Regions from separate parts of the Pantoea sp. PGP6 genome, predicted to be linked through region 1. Evidence: predicted binding sites of a transcription regulator. Region 1 holds the regulator's gene; the other holds the start of a gene.
The links. Region 1 encodes PhoB, which activates phosphate uptake and scavenging genes when phosphate is short. Its sites were predicted from a motif close to CTGTCATAAAACTGNCNNAT; they were not measured.
Positions count from the first base shown of each region.

Region 2: the regulator PhoB is predicted to act here: its motif matches at 2,333-2,352, upstream of uvrB (excinuclease ABC subunit UvrB).

Region 1 covers NZ_JBQBMA010000001.1:3,371,106-3,380,307, forward strand. Annotated here, with positions in the region: gene ACLIBF_RS16465 (PstS family phosphate ABC transporter substrate-binding protein) at 191-1,111, opposite strand; gene phoR (phosphate regulon sensor histidine kinase PhoR) at 1,131-2,444, opposite strand; gene phoB (phosphate response regulator transcription factor PhoB) at 2,459-3,148, opposite strand; gene sbcD (exonuclease subunit SbcD) at 3,344-4,543, shown strand; gene ACLIBF_RS16485 (AAA family ATPase) at 4,540-8,214, shown strand; gene ACLIBF_RS16490 (DUF799 domain-containing protein) at 8,245-8,901, opposite strand; gene ACLIBF_RS16495 (DUF4810 domain-containing protein) at 8,898-9,202, opposite strand, start outside.
Region 2 covers NZ_JBQBMA010000001.1:3,081,605-3,090,806, forward strand. Annotated here, with positions in the region: gene ACLIBF_RS14970 (gluconeogenesis factor YvcK family protein) at 1-100, shown strand, start outside; gene uvrB (excinuclease ABC subunit UvrB) at 102-2,123, opposite strand; gene ACLIBF_RS14980 (hypothetical protein) at 2,495-2,830, opposite strand; gene ACLIBF_RS14985 (ABC transporter ATP-binding protein) at 3,017-3,739, shown strand; gene bioD (dethiobiotin synthase) at 3,746-4,417, opposite strand; gene bioC (malonyl-ACP O-methyltransferase BioC) at 4,414-5,169, opposite strand; gene bioF (8-amino-7-oxononanoate synthase) at 5,153-6,304, opposite strand; gene bioB (biotin synthase BioB) at 6,304-7,335, opposite strand; gene bioA (adenosylmethionine--8-amino-7-oxononanoate transaminase) at 7,436-8,728, shown strand; gene ACLIBF_RS15015 (kinase inhibitor) at 8,804-9,202, shown strand, end outside.

The DNA of each region.
Region 1 (9,202 bases):
GTTTTGCAGCAGATAAGCAGCGACATGCGCGCGCCGGGAGAGGAGCACATCCATAGCGGTTAAGGAGAGAATGCGCGCCTGAAGGTGAACCTTCCAGGTTCCGGACAGCGAAAGCCCTACGCGCCTGCAGATCCTCACTTAAACATCGCGCACAGCACACAAGCAGAGCAGAATGCGCCTCTGAAGAGGATCAGTTAAGCGCCGCGCGCGCCTGCGCCATCTGGCTATCAGAGAGTGGCAGATAACCCGCTTCGCTGACCCGTCGCTGTCCCTGCACCGAGAGCACCTGCTGCAGGAAGGCTGCGACCAGCGGTGGCAACGGCTTACCCGGCGCCTTGTTGACATACAGATAGAGCGGACGGGCCCACGGATAGCGACCACTGCGGATCGCGTCCGCGTCGGGTGCCACAGCCTCACCCCGATCGTTCACCACCGCCAGCATCTTTACGCCGCTGAGGTGGAAGCCAAAACTGGCGTAACCGATGCTGCGTGGATTGCCTGCCACCGCCTGCACCACCGCTGCCGAACCGGGAAATTCGGCTACGTCATTGCGAAAATCACCCTGACAGAGCGCCTGCTGCTTGAAGAATCCCCAGGTACCGGACGCCGAGTTGCGTCCGTAGCGCTGGATCGGCCGGTGAGCCCACTCAGCCGCCCGCGCGCCGAGATCGCCCCAGCGTTGCGGCACCGAGGTGGCCCCGCACAGGCGGGTAATCGAGAAAATGGCGTCAAGCTGACGCGGCGTTATCTGCTGCAGCGGATTGCGCTGATTGACCACCACCACCAGCGCATCCATCGCTACCGGTACCGCCAGCGGAGGATAACCATAGCGCGCTTCAAACGCCTGCCGTTCATCCGCCTGCATCGGGCGGCTCATTGGTCCGAGCTGCGCCGCACCGGCAGCCAGCGCAGTCGGCGCGGTCGACGATCCGGATGCCTGCACCTGCACATTGACGCCCGGAGCCTGCCGACTGAAGTCCTCGCCCCACAGCGTCATCAGGTAGCCCAGGGTATCAGACCCGACGCTGCTAAGGTTGCCCGACAGCGCGCCGGGCTGTGCCAGCGCCATGCCCGGCAATAAAATGACCATCAACAAAACAAGTGCGCGCATCAAGCAGATCCGTCAGCCATTAATGGAGGGCATTCTCCTGCATCCCACTGCTGGCAATCAACCTTGCCGGCAAGGTAAAGGTAAAACAGGTCTCCTGATGCGGCACGCTGGTGATATCCAGCCGCGCATTATGGTGGCTCAGGGCATGTTTCACGATCGCCAGCCCCAGTCCGCTGCCGCCGGTCGCCCGCGATCGCGCCTTATCGACCCGGTAGAAACGCTCGGTGAGACGGGGAATATGTTCAGCCGCAATGCCCGGTCCGTTATCGCACACCCGAAACGTTGCGCCCTGCTTACTGCGCAGCCAGCTGATATCAATGCGCGTGCCCTCCGGCGTGTGGTTTACCGCGTTGTAGACCAGGTTGGAGATGGCGCTGCGCAGCTGTTCATCGTTGCCAAAGACTTTCAGATGCGGATCGGTATGGAAATGGATGTCGTGACGTCCGCCGCTCAGGGTGGCGGCCTCGTGTTGCAGCAGCCGGAGCATCACCGGCACATCGACCTTCTCTTTCAGATCGATCGCGGGCGCAGCTTCAATCCGCGACAGCGTCAGCAGCTGCTTGACCAGGCTGTCCATGCGGCGCGTCTGCTCCGACATGGTATGCAGCGCCTTGCCGCGTGAACGCTCGTTCATCACCGAGTCATTCATCATCTCCAGATAGCCCTGCAGCACCGTCAGCGGGGTACGCAGTTCATGGCTGACGTTGGCAAAGAAGTTACGGCGCGCCCCTTCCAGCTGGTGCATCTGGGTGACGTCACGCGCCACCAGCAGCCACTGCCCTTCACTGTAGGGCATGACGCGAAATTCCATGTGGTACTGGTTATTCAGCACCAGCGTCAGGGGTTTGTCGAAGTCACGCTGGCGGATATAGCGCGAGAATTCCGGATAACGCAGCAGGTTGAGGATGTTCTGGCCATTATCTTCCGGCCAGCGTAGCCCGAGATGCTGTTGCGCCAGCCCGTTGCACCAGAAAATGGTGCCCTCTTCGGTGGTGAGGATCACCGCATCTGGCAGCGACTCAGCGCCGCTGCGAAAGCGTTTAATCAGGTTGCCGAGTTCACGCCGCCGCCGCCGGTTGCGTAACTGCATCTGGTAGAGCCCGTAAAACAGCGGTTCCCAGCTGGCCCGCCCAGCCGGCGGCGTCATAGTGCGATCGAGCCACAACCAGTGCGACAGGCGCATCAGGTTATGGAAATGCCACAGCAGCACCGCCAGTACGCTCAGCAACAGCAGCCACGGCAGATAACCGAACAGCAGGCCAAGCAGCAGCGCAGGCAGACACGCCAGCAGCAGTTCTGACAGTAATCTCTTCCAGGAGAGGCGTTCCAGCACGGTGAAAACTCCGTTTAGTAGCGGGCAGAGAAACGATACCCTGTTCCACGGACGGTTTGTACCATGCGATCGTGGCCGGAGACTTCCAGCGCTTTACGTAAACGGCGAATGTGAACATCGACGGTGCGATCTTCGACATACACGTTGGTGCCCCAGACATGGTTCAGCAGCTGCTCGCGGCTGTAAACCCGCTCCGGGTGCGTCATAAAGAAGTGCAGTAGTTTATATTCGGTAGGGCCCATTTCCAGCGGCGTGGTTTCGGACATCACCCGATGCGAGGAGGGATCCAGACTCAGTCCCTGCATCTCAATCACCTCTTCCACCGCCATCGGTGAAATACGGCGCATGACGGCTTTGATGCGCGCCATCAGCTCTTTTGGCGAGAAGGGCTTGGTGATGTAATCGTCAGCGCCGACTTCCAGCCCACGCACCCGGTCCTCTTCTTCACCACGTGCGGTGAGCATCATCACCGGAATATCGCGGGTCATCGCTTCGCGTTTCAGATGCTTAATAAACTGAATGCCGCTGCCGCCGGGTAACATCCAGTCCAGCAGAATCAAATCGGGCCAGGGTTCAATCAGCTTCCCCACTGCGCTGTCATAATCTTCCGCCTCAATTGGCTGATAGTCGTTCTGCTCCAGAACAAAGCACAACATTTCACGGATTGGGGCTTCATCTTCCACAACCAAAATGCGCTTAGCCATTATTACTCCTGCTGATATGACGGCTGTCACTGAGATTCGCGGCGCCATTATGCGTCAGATTTGTGACACTTTTATGAAAAACATAACCGCTCATTCAGGCCAGTGGTAATCAATTATGACAGCGCAGCGACAATTTTTCGCTTTGGCCGCAGAGCCAGTATAATCGCCGGGCGAATTACAACGGCAGGGAGTTTTATGCGCATCATTCATACTGCGGACTGGCATCTGGGGCAGTTCTTTTACAACAAGAGTCGGGCGGCGGAACATCAGGCGTTTCTTGACTGGTTGTTGATCCAGATTGAACAGCATCAGGTGGATGCGTTAATCGTTGCGGGCGATCTGTTCGATACCGGCACCCCGCCCAGCTACGCGCGCGAAATGTTCAACCGCTTTGTGGTGGCGCTGCAGCCCAGCGGCTGTCAGCTGATTGTGCTGGCGGGCAATCACGACTCGGTGGCGACGCTCAATGAGTCACGCGAACTGCTCGCCTGCCTGAATACCCGGGTGATCGCCACGCCTCAGACCAACAGCGATGTGCTGCTGCTCACCACCCGTCAGGGCGAGCCGGGCGTGCTGCTGTGCGCCATTCCTTATCTGCGACCGCGCGATATTCTGCGCAGCCGCGCCGGACAGTCCGGACGCGACAAGCAGACCTCGCTGCTGGAGGCGATTGCTCACCATTATCAGCAGCGCGTGGCTGCTGCGCGGGCGCTGGAGCCGGCTCTGCCAATCGTGGCTACCGGTCACCTCACCACCGTCGGCGTCAGCCAGAGCGACTCGGTGCGTGACATCTATATCGGCACGCTGGACGCCTTCCCGGCCTCCGCGTTCCCGGACGTGGATTACATCGCGCTCGGCCACATTCACCGCGCTCAGCGGGTGGCGGGCACTGAGCACATTCGTTACAGCGGCTCGCCGATTCCACTCAGTTTTGATGAACTGGGCAGTGAAAAAAGCGTCTTCCTGCTGGACTTCACCCCGCGCGGTTTGCAAGCGGTGACGCCGCTGGTGGTGCCGCAGGTGCAGCCGATGCAGGTGCTGAAAGGTTCACTGGCGCAGATCGCGCAGCAGCTCAGCGATTTCAGTGACATGCAGCAGGAAAAACCGACCTGGCTGGATATTGAAGTCACCACTCAGGAGTACCTCAGCGATCTGCAGCGTCAGGTGGAAACCCTGACCGCAGAACTGCCGGTTGAGGTTTTGCTGTTACGCCGCAGCCGCGAGCAGCGTCAGCACAGCCTGGCGCGACTCGATAACGAAACCCTGAGCGAACTGAAAGTGGAAGAGGTGTTTGCCCGTCGCCTGGCGCTGGATAGTGAACTGCAACCGCAGCAGATCGATCAGATGACCACCCTGTTCCGCCAGACGCTGGCCGACATTGAGGAACCACAATGAAGATCCTCACGCTACGGTTTAAAAACCTTAATGCACTGCGCGGTGAATGGTTTATCGATTTCCGCGCTGAACCCTTCGCCAGTAACGGGCTGTTCGCGATTACCGGTGCCACTGGCGCAGGCAAAACCACGCTGCTGGATGCCATCTGCCTGGCGCTCTATCACCAGACGCCGCGTCTCGGCGCCATCTCCCAAAGCCAGAATGCGCTGATGACCCGCGACTGCGCCGAGTGTCTGGCTGAAGTGGAATTTGAGATCAAAGGCGAAGCCTGGCGCGCCTTCTGGAGCCAGAACCGCGCACGCGGCACCGCCGACGGCAAACTGCAGGCGCCGCGGGTTGAGCTGGCGCGCTGTGCCGACGATACCATCGTCGCCGACAAGGTCGGTGACAAACTGAGGCTGATTGAGACCCTTTCCGGCCTCGACTTTGAGCGTTTTACCCGCTCAATGATGCTGTCCCAGGGGCAGTTTGCCGCCTTCCTCAACGCCAAAGCCAGCGAACGGGCCGAACTGCTGGAAGAGCTGACCGGCACCGAAATTTACGGCCAGATTTCCGCCGCAATCTATGAACGTCACAAAGAGGCAAAAACCGCGCTCGACCTGCTGCGCAGCCGGGCGGGAGCCATGGCGCTGCTGGATGACCACACGCGCACCGCGCTGCAACAGCAGATGCTGCAACTGAGCGCGGCGGAACAGACGCTGAGCCGTGACTATCAGCACGCCCAGCAGCAGCAGCAGTGGCAGCAACAGGCGCAGCAGCTCCAGCAGGATATCGCGCAGACCCGCCAGGCGCTGCAACAGGCGGAGGCGGCGGCGCAGGCCGCTGAAGCGGACCGACAGCGGCTGGCGCGCAGCGAACCGGCTGAAAAGCTGCGGGCTACCCTGCAGCAGCGTGACGAACGGGCGAACGCGCTGCGTGAGGTACGCAGTCAGCAGCAGCAGCTGTCCGACGCACACCAGCAGGCGCTGGCTGAACAGCAACGCCAGCAGCAGCACTATGCCACCGCCCAGGCCGCGGCGGAACAGGCACGCCAGCAACAGCAGCAACAGGAGAGCCTGCTGACCGAACAGGTGATGCCGCTGGATCAGTCACTGCAGGCGCTGCAACAGCAGCTGACGCAGCAGCAGCAGGAAAAAGATCGCCAGCAGCAGCAGTGCGATCAGACTCAACGTACGCTGACCGATCAGACTCACCAGCTTACCGTCTTACAACAGGCGATCGCGGAGCAGCAAACCCTGCGTCAGCAGTTAGCCGATATGGCGCAATGGGGCGCATCGCTGCCGCTGTGGCAGGAACGATTTGCCCAGCTGGCGCAGCGCGAGGCGACCCTCGCCGGACTGGCGCAACAGCAGCAGCAACAACAGCAGAAAATCGCGGCGCAGCAAGCAGAACGGGAACAGCAGGCTAAGCAGGCATTACCACGCCAGCAGGCTGAGCAGGCCGCCGCTCAGGCGCTGCTGCAAGCGGAGCAAGTACTAACTTCGCTGCAGAAGCAGCATCCGCCAGCCGCGCTGCGAGAGGCGCTGAGCCAGCTGCACAGTCGCCGCGCGGCGCGGCAGCAGCTGTTACTGCTTTCTACCCAGTGGCACCCGCTGCATCAGCAGCTTGGTCAGCGCCAGCAGCAGCTGGCCGGGCTGGAAAAAGCTCACCAGCAGGCGGAGGCGGAATTACACAGCCTGCGCGAAAGATGGAAACGCGAGAAACAGCAGCTGGATGATGTCGATAAAATCTGCGCGCTGGAGCAGCAGATTGCCGATCTTTCGCAGTATCGCGCCCGGCTCACACCAGACCAGCCCTGTCCGCTGTGCGGCTCCTGCACGCATCCGGCAGTCGCCAGCTACAGCACGCTGGAAATCAGCGCCAATCAACAGCGACGCGCTGCCCTGCAACAGCAGGTCGATGCGCTACGCGAGGCGGGTACCGCCAAAAACGAACAGTTAAAGCAGTCGGCGATCCAGCAGCAGACGCTGCGCGACGACATTGCCGAAACCCAGCGGCAGCTTGTTGGTCTGGAGCAGCAATGGCAGGCGCTCAGCGGTGAGCTGGCACTTACCTTCACCCTGTCAGATCGCGACGCACTGACCCAGTGGCAGCAGCAGCAAAATCAACGCGAACAGCAGCTTGAGCAGCAGCGGCAGGCGCTGGAGGCGGCTGAGCAGGCCCGTCAGGCGGCAAAAGATCACCATCTTCAGCAGTCGCAGGCCTGGCAGCAGCATCTGCAGGCCGAACAGCTGGCACAGCAGTCGCTGGATAACCTGCAGCAGGCGCTGAGCGCGCTGCAACAGCGCCAGCAGCAGGAACAGGCGAGCTGGCAGCAGTTGCAGGACGCGGTACAGCAGCAGTTCAGCCAGCATGGCCTGAGCCTGCCTGCCGCCGCTGAACGAGAATCCTGGCTGGCTGTTCAGCAGTCCCGCTGGCAGCGCTGGCAGGAAAGTGAGCAATTACTCGCTAACCTGCAGCCGCAGCTGCTGCGCGGCGAAACTCAGCTGACCGCGCTGCAACAACAGGCTGAACGTGAACAGCAGCAGCTGACTACTCAGCAGCAGCAACTTCACCATCATCAAACCCGGCTCGACGAGATGCGCCAGCAGCGTCAGGCCCTGTTTGGCGATCGCGAGGTCGCTGTGGCCCGCCAGCAGATGCAGGCCAGCATCCGCCAGCATGAGGCGCAGCTCGCACAGCAGCAGGAGGGGTTACAGCGGGCGCAAAGCGGAGTCAGCAGCCTGCAGGGCCAGCTGGCGGTGCTGGAGAGCCAGCAGCAGCAGCTCGTCACCCGTCTGGCTGAGGCGGAACAGACACTGCTGCAGGCGCTGACGGCCGCCGGTTTCGGTGATGAAGCCACGTTGCGCGCCGCGCTGCTGGATGAGCAGACCGCCCAGCAGCTGCGTCAACAGCTACAGCAGATCGATCAGCACCATCAGCAGCAACAGACGCGGCTGGCGGATCTGCATCAGCGGCAGGCGGCGCACCAGCAGGCGCAGCCCGCTGCGATGCCAGCCTCGGCTGAGGCGCTGGCGCAGCAGCTGGAACAGTTGCGGCTGGCGCTTCGTGACAATGCCAGCCAGCAGGGCCAGATACAGCAACAGCTACAGAGCGATGCCAGCCTACGCCAGCAGCAGCAGAGCCTGATGACACAGATTGCAGAGGATGAAACGGTGCTGGCGCAGTGGGGACTGCTCAACGATCTGATTGGCTCCGCCAGCGGCGACAAGTTCCGGCGCTTTGCCCAGGGCTTAACGCTGGATCACCTGGTGGCGCTCGCCAACCGTCAGCTCGACCGGCTGCATGGCCGTTATCTGCTGCAGCGTCGGGCGCAGGATCTGCTGGAGCTGGACGTGGTGGATACCTGGCAGGCTGACACGGCGCGCGATACCCGCACCCTCTCCGGTGGCGAGAGCTTCCTCGTCAGCCTGGCGCTGGCGCTGGCGTTATCCGATCTGGTCAGCCACAAAACCCGTATCGAATCGCTGTTTCTGGACGAAGGCTTCGGCACGCTGGATGCGCAAACGCTCGATACCGCGCTGGACGCGCTGGATGCGCTCAACGCCAGCGGAAAAACCATCGGTGTGATCAGTCACGTTGAAGCGATGAAAGAGCGGATTCCGGTGCAGATCAAGGTGCGGAAAATGAACGGGCTGGGCTACAGCCAGCTGGAGTTGCCGCAGGGATAACGGGCGCCGCAGCGCCCGCTTTGCCGCCGATCAGCGGACGCTGATCGGCCTGTAGCGCGGACCGGTCAGCAAACCGCCCTGCTCATTCTGCGCCAGCAGGCGATTGCTGGTCAGGCCGGCAATCGAGTGAGCTTTATCGCTGACGTTGTTGGCGATCTGTTTAATCGCCGCATTGACCAGCATGCCGACCAGTCCGCCATTGTTATTGTTGCCCTGTTCACTATCGCTGGCGGTGGCATAACCCTGCCAGATCTCTTTGCCGCTGCGCAGATCAACCAGCCGCGCGGTTGCTGACACGGTGGTCACGCTGTCGATCACCCGGTAGCTGCTGCCGTAATCGGTGATCGAGATATAGAGCGCGCTGTCGGCGTGAAAGATCTTATTCAGGCGAGCCGGACTGACTGCCTGGATTTCACTGCCGCTGGTCAGGCCATTCTGCTGGAAAGTCTCTTCCACTACCGCCACCGGAAACACGTAGTAACCCGCTTCGGCCAGCGGCTGGGTCACCAGCGAGGTCAGGCTGTGAGCGGCATTAATATCCGGAGCTTTGTTTTCGGCCGGTAACACCAGAATCGACGCAGGCTTGCTGGCGCGAAACGCGCTGTAGTCATACGGTTTTTTGTGCTGCGCACAGCCGGTCAGCAGCAGCACGGCCAGTGCGCCGCCCAGGGCAATCAGTTTTTTCACCGGGTCACTCCTTGTTTATTACTCATCAGAAAATCCATGTAAGGGCCGGCTTCCGGAAACAGCTGCTTTTCCATGGCGAACTGGCTAAAGGCTTTATTGGTATCACCGGTTTTGGCGTACAGCAGGCCGAGCTGAGCGTGCAGTCCTGGCGCGACCGGCTGGTTTACCGCACGGGCTTTTTCAACATCCAGATTCAGCGCGTCGATCTGCTTCTGCGGATCGCTATCTTTCTGGTAGTAGCTGTAAATCTGCTGCTGATAATCGCCCCAGTAGTAGAGGGTTTTCGGCGTTTTCGGCGCAC
Region 2 (9,202 bases), 290 kb from region 1:
GATTGTGCGTGAGCCGCTGGAGGCCGCCGATATCAAATATCGTCACGACCGCCAGCTGCTGCGGGTCGCGCTGGAACACGCCATTCAGGGCTTTAGCTGAGTTACGAGGTGGCAATAAACAGCGTGCGCAGCTCATGCAGCTGATCGCGCACGCTGGCCGCCTGTTCGAACTCCAGGTTCTGCGCATGCTGCTGCATCTGCCCTTCCAGCTCGTGGATCTTTTTCTGCAGGGCCTGCGGCGACAGCGCCAGGTAATCCGCTTCAGCTTCGGCCGCGCCGCGACGTGCCGGTTTGGCTTTGCCACGGGTTTTCACCACGTTGTTGCCCAGTTCCAGAATATCGGTAATTTTCTTATTCAGGCCCTGCGGCACAATGCCGTTCTCTTCATTGTACTGCTGCTGCTTCTCGCGGCGGCGTTCAGTCTCTTCAATCGCCCGCGCCATTGACGGGGTAATTTTATCGCCGTAGAGAATCGCCTTGCCGTTAATGTTACGCGCCGCACGACCGATGGTCTGAATCAGTGAGCGTTCGGAACGCAGGAAACCCTCTTTATCCGCGTCCAGAATGGCCACCAGCGATACTTCCGGCATATCCAGCCCCTCACGCAGTAAGTTAATGCCCACCAGCACATCAAACTCACCCAGACGTAAATCGCGGATAATTTCCATGCGTTCAACGGTATCAATATCGGAGTGCAGGTAACGCACCTTCTCACCGTGCTCTTCCAGATATTCGGTCAGATCTTCCGCCATACGCTTGGTCAGCACCGTCACCAGCACACGTTCGTTGATCGCCACCCGCTGACGGATTTCCGACAGCAGATCGTCGACCTGGGTCGCCACCGGACGCACTTCGAGGATCGGGTCGAGCAGACCGGTAGGACGCACCACCTGGTCGATCACTTCGCTGCCCGATTTTTCCAGCTCATATTTACCCGGCGTGGCTGACACATAGATAGTCTGGGGTGCAAGCGCCTCAAACTCTTCAAACTTCATCGGACGGTTATCCAGTGCCGACGGCAAACGGAAACCGTACTCTACCAGCGTCTCTTTACGCGCCCGGTCGCCTTTATACATCCCGCCAATCTGCGGGATGGTGACGTGCGATTCGTCGACCACCAGCAAGCCATCGGCTGGCAGATAGTCAAACAGCGTCGGTGGCGCTTCACCCGGTCCGCGCCCGGAAAGATAGCGCGAATAGTTTTCGATGCCGGAGCAGTAGCCCAGCTCGCCCATCATCTCCAGATCGAACTGAGTACGCTGGGTAATACGCTGCTCTTCCAGCAGCTTATTATTTTCCAGCAGTACCCTGCGGCGATCCGCCAGTTCCACCTTGATATCTTCCATCGCCTGCAGAATGCGCTCACGCGGCGTCACGTAGTGCGTTTTCGGGTAGATGGTAAAGCGCGGCACTACCGAGTCGATCTGGCCGGTAAGCGGGTCAAACAGCGACAGGCGCTCTACCTCTTCGTCGAACAGCTCAACGCGCAGGGCGATATCGTCCGATTCGGCCGGGAAGATGTCGATCACTTCGCCGCGCACCCGGAACGTACCGCGCTGGAACGCCTGATCGTTGCGGGTGTACTGCAGCTCTGACAGACGGCGCAGAATGCTGCGCTGGTCGATAATCATGCCGCGGGTCAGGTGCAGCATCATTTTCAGGTAGAGATCGGGATCGCCCAGACCGTAGATCGCCGAGACCGAGGCGACCACAATCACGTCACGCCGCTCCAGCAGCGCTTTGGTCGCCGACAAACGCATCTGCTCAATGTGTTCGTTAACCGAGGCGTCCTTTTCGATAAAGGTGTCGGAACTCGGCACATAGGCTTCCGGCTGGTAATAGTCGTAGTAAGAGACGAAAAACTCAACCGCGTTATCCGGGAAGAACTCCTTCATTTCACCGTACAACTGCGCCGCCAGCGTTTTGTTGGGCGCCAGTACCATGGTTGGACGGTTGAGATCGGCAATCACGTTGGCGACGGTGAAGGTTTTCCCCGAGCCGGTTACGCCTAATAAGGTCTGGTGGGCCAGTCCATCTTCCAGCCCCTCTTCCAGACGACGAATCGCCTCTGGCTGATCGCCAGAAGGTTTGAAAGCGGAATTCAATTTAAAGGCTTTACTCATGAATGCAGTTCCTGCTGAAGAAGTCGGCGGGCAGGCCACTATTTTACTCTGCTATGGTGATTTTGCCAGAAAATAATACTGGATATAAAAACAGTATTAAGGCAGAGTAATCGTCACTGTCGGGATACTTTTTCGCCGTCGATTGCCGCTTGCTTTATCGCGCAGGTTGTTGCGCAAGGTTATCCCCAGGCGGAGATCGGATTTAACATTTGTCAATAGACCGTCACAAAATTACAGTTCGATGAACTGACAGATAATTCGCAGGCTTGTTTTTTATTAACCAATTGATTTTACTGGCTTATGCCCAAAAGCCCAGATTCTCGACATTATGTAACCAGGCCGCGTATTTCCTCGCTTCCAACCTGTTTTCATTACCTAATGCACAAGGTTATCCACAGGAATGGTGGATAAGTGATGGCAGCCCCGCCGCCATCGGCTGTGTATAATTTTTCCCTGCCGCTCGGTTTCGCTAAAAATAATTTTTTTTCCGCTAATTTTAGCTGCCGTGGCTGACCCATTGTTCTGCTTTTTTTACCGGTTGCCTTCTTTAACCCGCGTCTTTGCCGCATCTGTTGCCCATTCCTAATCAGAATCGCTGCCTCATCATTGTACGTCTGCACCAGAAACGCCGCCCGCTGGCACTGCAAAAGTGCAGTAATGTTATCACCGGCAGAAATTGATAAGCATTGCTCATCTTTTAGCGCCACAGACCCGCGCTGCTGGCTGAAAAATGGTTGCTGCGGAATCTGGCCTGGGAATTGCAAGAATCCGTGGCGTCAACGCGCAACGCGCGCACTGTACTGCAATGGGGAGCGTGCCATTGCTGATAACTTGTTTGCCAGACGACACAGAGCGGAAGCATTCAGGCTAATGATCGGGAAGGAGAGTGTCAGATGCTGAGTTTACGTTCGGTAAATCAATTTTACGGTCAAAATCATATTCTGTGGGATGTCGATCTCGATCTGTCGCCTGGCACCTGCACCGGCGTTCTCGGCCGGCCCGGGATGGGGAAAACCACCCTGGTGAACTGCATCATGGGCAGACTGCCGATTAACAGCGGATCGATCTCCTGGAAAGAGGATGGCTCACCGCCCGCCGACCTGCTGCTACAGCCGGCGGAGCAGCGGGCGCAGATGGGTATTGGCTACGTGCCGCAGGGCCGCCATATTTTTACCCAGATGAGCGTGGAAGATAATTTGCTGATCGCCCTGCTGGCCGGAGCAAATCAGGCTGACCGCCACCGCGCCATCCCCGAAATGGTGTTTGACCTGTTCCCGGCGCTCTATTCGTTACGGCAGCAGCGCAGCGGCGATCTGCCCATCGATCAGCAACAGCAGCTGGCCCTGGCGCGGGCGCTGGTGTTACAGCCTAAGCTGCTGATTCTGGATGAGCCAACCGACGGTATGTCACCGTGGCTGGAGGAGGAGATGGGCAATCTGATTCGCCGCCTGAATCTCGACTACGGCCTGACCATCCTGCTGCTGGAGCAGCGACTGTCGCTGATACGCCGCGTGGCCGACTATTTTCTGCTGTTGCATCGCGGGCGTAACGTGGCGCAGGGCAAAATGGCGCAGCTGGATGACCACACCGTCAACAAATGGCTAACGGTGGCCTGAGGTTTGTTAGTCCGGTAAGGTCAGATACTGGCCGCAGCTGTCCTGCTGCGCCGCTTCGGTCAGATACGGAATGGTGCCGAGACAGGGCGCGGGCAGTCGCTGCTGCAGGCTGGTGAGATATTCCTGATAACGGTTACCGGGCGGCACCACGGTGTTGGCGATCCAGCCAGCCAGTCGCAGCCCACGCGCCCGTACCGCATCCGCGGTCAGCATGGCGTGATTGATGCAGCCCAGCTTGACGCCAACCACTAAAATGACCGGCAGCTGTTCACTGCTGACCCAGTCGGCGTAGGTGTGCGTGGCGGATAACGGGGTGTACCAGCCGCCCGCCCCTTCGACCAGAATCCAGTCAGCCAGCGGCTCCAGCGCCGCCAGTCCCGATGACATGGTCAGCGAAGTGATCGGCCTGCCCTCTTCGGCACTGACGATGTGCGGCGACGTGGGTTCGAGGAACGCCAGCGGATTGACCTGCTGATAGTCTAACGGCACGCTGCTGTAACGCTGCAGCGCCAGCGCGTCACTGTTGCGCAGCCCCTGCGCTGTCATCTCACAGCCGGAGGCGACAGGCTTGTAGCCGGCGCAGCGATAACCCGCGGCCCGGGCCGCCTGTAACAGCGCGCCACTGGCGACCGTTTTACCGACTTCGGTGTCGGTGCCGGTGATAAACCAGCGCTTCATGATGAACTTACTCCATAGATTAAATGATAACTGAGGCGGAAACCGTGCCGATCGCGCGGCCAGTGCGCTTCCAGCTGTGCCAGCCGTTGCCGGGTCAGCAGCGGACCGTCACGCCCCTGATGCAGATGAGTGGCGCCAATCCCTTTCAGGGAACGCATAGCGCTGAGCGCATCGGGAAAATGCAGGGTAATCAGCGCTGACTCACAGCTCAGCCGGTGGGCTGCGCAGGCTGACGCGATCTGCTGTTCGCTGAGAAACCGGTTGGCGTGAGGATGTTCGTCAAGATACGACCAGGCCTGATGCACTTCCTGCAATGAACCGGCGCTCAGGGTCGAGAACAGCAGCGTGCCGTCGGGACGCAGCACCCGTCTGAACTGGCTCAGCGCCTGCGACAGATCGTCGCTCCACTGCACCGCCAGGTTGCTCCATACCAGATCAAAACCGGCATCCGCCAGCGGCAGAGCATCGATATCCCCGGCCAGATAGTGCTGCGCCGCATCATTGGCGCGCGCCTGTTGCAGCATCTGCGGTGAAAGATCCAGTGCCGTCACCTGCTTACCACGCGCCCGCCATTGCTTGCTGTACCAGCCGGTGCCGCAACCGGCATCGAGCAGCTGCGGACCACTGTGCGCGGGGGCGCGAGCCAGCAGCGCGTCACCGCTCAGCCGCTGCAGGGCAGCATGTGCATCATAATGCCCGGCCGCCCGGCCAAAGGCCCGCGCCACGGCGCGCTTATCAACCTGCAGCGTCATGCAGCGCCTCCAGCAGATTGTCGATGTCGTCCGGCTGATGCGCCGCCGTCAGGGTAATACGCAGCCGGGCGGTGCCTGGCGGGACGGTTGGCGGCCGGATCGCACTGACCCAGCAGCCAGCGTCCGCCAGCCGGGCTGAGAGCGCCATCGCTTCCGCATTGCCGCCAACAATTAATGGCTGAATCGCGCTGGCGGAATCCATCAGTTGCCAGGGCAGCGTAGCCGCGCCGCGCCGGAAGCGCTGAATATTTTGCTGCAACCGCTGACGCAACTCATCGCCCTGCCGGACCTGACCGAGGGACGCCTGCAGCGCCGACGCCTGGGCGGCGGGCATGGCGGTCGAGTAGATCAGATGACGGCTGAACTGCAGGAAATAGTCGGCGGTTTGTGCGTCGCACAGCAGCGCGGCTCCGCTGACGCCAAAGGCTTTGCCAAAGGTGACCACCAGCAACTCAGGCTTGATTCCCTGCTGCCAGCAACTGCCGCGCCCCTGTTCGCCCACCACGCCGATACCGTGCGCATCGTCTACCAGCAGCCAGGCCCCGGCCTGCCGGGTCTGGGTCGCTATCGCCGCCAGCGGCGCACTGTCGCCATCCATGCTGAAAATGCCTTCGGTTACCACCAGCGTTTCACCGCTGCAGGGCGAGGACAGCCGCGCCGCCAGACTCGCCGGACTGTTGTGCGTGAAACGGCGCAGCTGCGCCGGACTGTGGCTGGCGGCATCCAGCAGCGAAGCGTGGGTTAACTTATCCGCCAGGATGCGATCGTCAGCCTCTGCCAGCAGATGGATCACCGCCTGGTTCGCCGCAAAACCAGAGATAAACAGCAGCGCCCGGTCATAGCCGAGCCAGTCAGCCAGCTGCGCTTCCAGCTCCGCATGCTGCCGGTGATAACCGGTGACGTGACCGGATGCACCGGCCCCGGCTCCCGCCTGCTCTGCGCCGCGCTGCCAGCCGGCAATCACCGCCGGATGCTGCGTTAAACCGAGGTAGTCGTTGCTGGAAAAATGGCGATAGGTCCGTCCGCCACTCTGCAACGTGCGGGTGGTCTGGTGATCGATCACCGGTCGCTGCCGCCAGCCATCGGCCGCCCGCCGCTGCACGAGCGCCTGCTGCAGTCGTTGCTGCCAGCTCATTACAGCGCCGCGTTATAGAACTGTTCAGTGTCAGCGTGCATCAGCTGCTCGCTGAGCTGCTGCTGCTGTTGCTGATCGCCGTGGTCGGTATGGCTGTGCTGCGGATTCAGGCCCAGCTTACGGAACAGCACCCGATCTTTATCCTCTTCCGGGTTCGGCGTAGTCAGCAGTTTGCAGCCGTAGAAAATCGAGTTAGCACCGGCCATAAAGCACATCGCCTGGGTCTGCTCGCTCATCTGCTCACGGCCCGCCGACAGCCGGACGTGCGAGGTCGGCATCATGATGCGCGCCACCGCGATGGTGCGGATAAAATCGAACGGCTCCACGTCATCGTTATCCGCCAGCGGCGTCCCTTTGACCTTCACCAGCATGTTGATCGGCACGCTTTCCGGCGGCGTCGGCAGATTGGCTAACTGCACCAGCAGTCCGGCGCGATCGTTGACCGTTTCCCCCAGTCCGACAATGCCGCCAGAGCAGACTTTAATGCCGGCGTCACGCACTTTGCCCAGCGTATCAAGCCGTTCCTGATAGCTGCGGGTGGTGATGATACTGCCGTAAAATTCCGGCGAGGTATCGAGGTTGTGGTTATAAAAATCGAGGCCCGCGCTGGCCAGTCGCTGCGCCTGCTGGTCGCTGAGCGTACCCAGCGTCATACAGGTTTCCATCCCCATCGCCTTGACCCCTTCAACCATTTTTTCCAGGTAAGGCATGTCGCGGTCATGCGGGTTTTTCCAGGCGGCGCCCATGCAGAAACGACTCGACCCGGCCGCTTTGGCCTGCCGGGCCGAGGCCAGTACCTCTTCGACCTCCATCAGACGTTCCGATTCCAGACCGGTTTTGTAGCGCGCACTCTGCGGGCAGTATTTGCAGTCTTCCGGGCAGGCACCGGTTTTGATCGACAACAGGGTGCTGACCTGCACCTGGCGCGGATCGAAGTGCTGACGGTGCACCCGCTGCGCTTCAAACATCAGTTCAAGAAAAGGTTGATCAAACAGGGCCTGTGCCTGTGCGACTGTCCAGCGTTGTGCCATTGCGTGCTCCAAAAAAAGGGTGTCATCCCGACGATTAACGTGGTTATACTTGTAAACTATATTTTTTTATTTTGGTTTACAACTCCGGTTTACGATGCCCATGTTCACGCCTGAAGACGCCCGCTTTGATCGCCAGCACATCTGGCATCCCTACACCTCAATGCAGGACCCCCTGCCCTGTTACCCGGTGGTTGCCGCACACGGTTTCCAGCTGCAACTGGCCGATGGCCGTGAGCTGATCGACGGCATGTCCTCGTGGTGGGCGGCGATCCACGGCTATAACCATCCGCGACTGAACCGGGCGCTGACCCAGCAGTTGACGCAGATGTCCCACGTGATGTTTGGCGGCATAACCCATCCCGCTGCCGTGGCGCTCTGCCGTCAGCTACTGACCATGACGCCCGCGGCGCTGGAGTGCGTATTCCTCGCCGATTCCGGCTCGGTCGCAGTGGAAGTGTCGATGAAGATGGCGCTGCAATACTGGCTGGGGCGCGGAGAGGTCCGTCAGCAATTCCTGACGCTGAAACGCGGCTATCACGGCGATACGTTTGCGGCGATGTCGGTGTGCGATCCGGATAATTCGATGCACAGCCTGTGGCGCGGTTACCTGCCTGAACATCACTTTGCCGAGGCTCCGGCCTGTGGTTTTGACGACCGATGGGATGAGCGCGACTTCGACGATTTTGCCCGCCTGCTGGAGCAACATCATCAGCAGCTGGCCGCGGTGATTCTGGAGCCAATAGTTCAGGGCGCAGGCGGGATGCGTTTCTACCATCCGCGCTATCTGCAGCGGGTGCGTGAAGCGTGCGATCGCTACGGCCTGTTACTGATTGCCGATGAGATCGCCAGCGGCTTTGGCCGCACCGGCAAACTGTTTGCCTGTGAACATGCCGCTATCACGCCCGATATTATGTGCGTTGGCAAAGCGCTGACCGGCGGGACCCTGACGCTGGCGGCCACCCTGACCACCCGTGAGGTGGCGGACACCATCAGCCGCAGTCCGGCCGGCTGTTTTATGCACGGCCCGACCTTTATGGGCAATCCGCTGGCCTGCGCAGTGGCGGTCGAAAGCCTGACGATGCTGGCTGAAGGCGAGTGGCAAGGTCAGGTGGCCGCTATCGAACAGCAGTTGCGGGCGGAGCTGTTGCCGCTGCGCAGTGCGCCGCAGGTAGCGGATGTGCGGGTGCTGGGCGCGATTGGCGTGGTCGAGACCCATCAGGCGGTCAACATGGCGGCGCTGCAGCAGTTCTTCGTCGAGCAGGGCGTGTGGATCCGCCCGTTTGGCCGGCTGATCTATCTGATGCCGCCGTACATCATCACGCCGCAGGCGCTGAGCAAACTGGTGCAGGCGATTGGGGCAGCGCTTGAGCATTCTTCACATTTTGCCGACTGAAGCGGGCTAAGCGCTGGAACTGCCTGCGCGTTTGGTTATGATGACAGGCTATTCATCGACACGTGAGGAGAGGCAATGCGCGTTTATAGTCAGGATTTTAACGACGGCGATAAGATGCCTGAGAAGCATGTTTTCAACGGCATGGGCTATCAGGGCGAGAACATCTCTCCCCATCTGGCCTGGGAAGCGGCCCCGGAAGGCACCAAAAGTTTTGTGGTGACCTGCTACGATCCCGACGCGCCAACCGGCTCCGGCTGGTGGCACTGGCTGGTTGCCAATATTCCGGCCAGCACTACCTCTCTGCCGCAGGGCGCGGGTTCCGGCAAAGCCGAACTGCCATCAGGAGCGCTACAGACCCGCACTGATTTTGGTCAGGCTGGCTATGGCGGCGCGGCACCGCCGCAGGGCGAAACCCATCGCTACATTTTCACCGTGCATGCGCTGGATGTGGAAAAGATTGAGGTGGATGAGGGC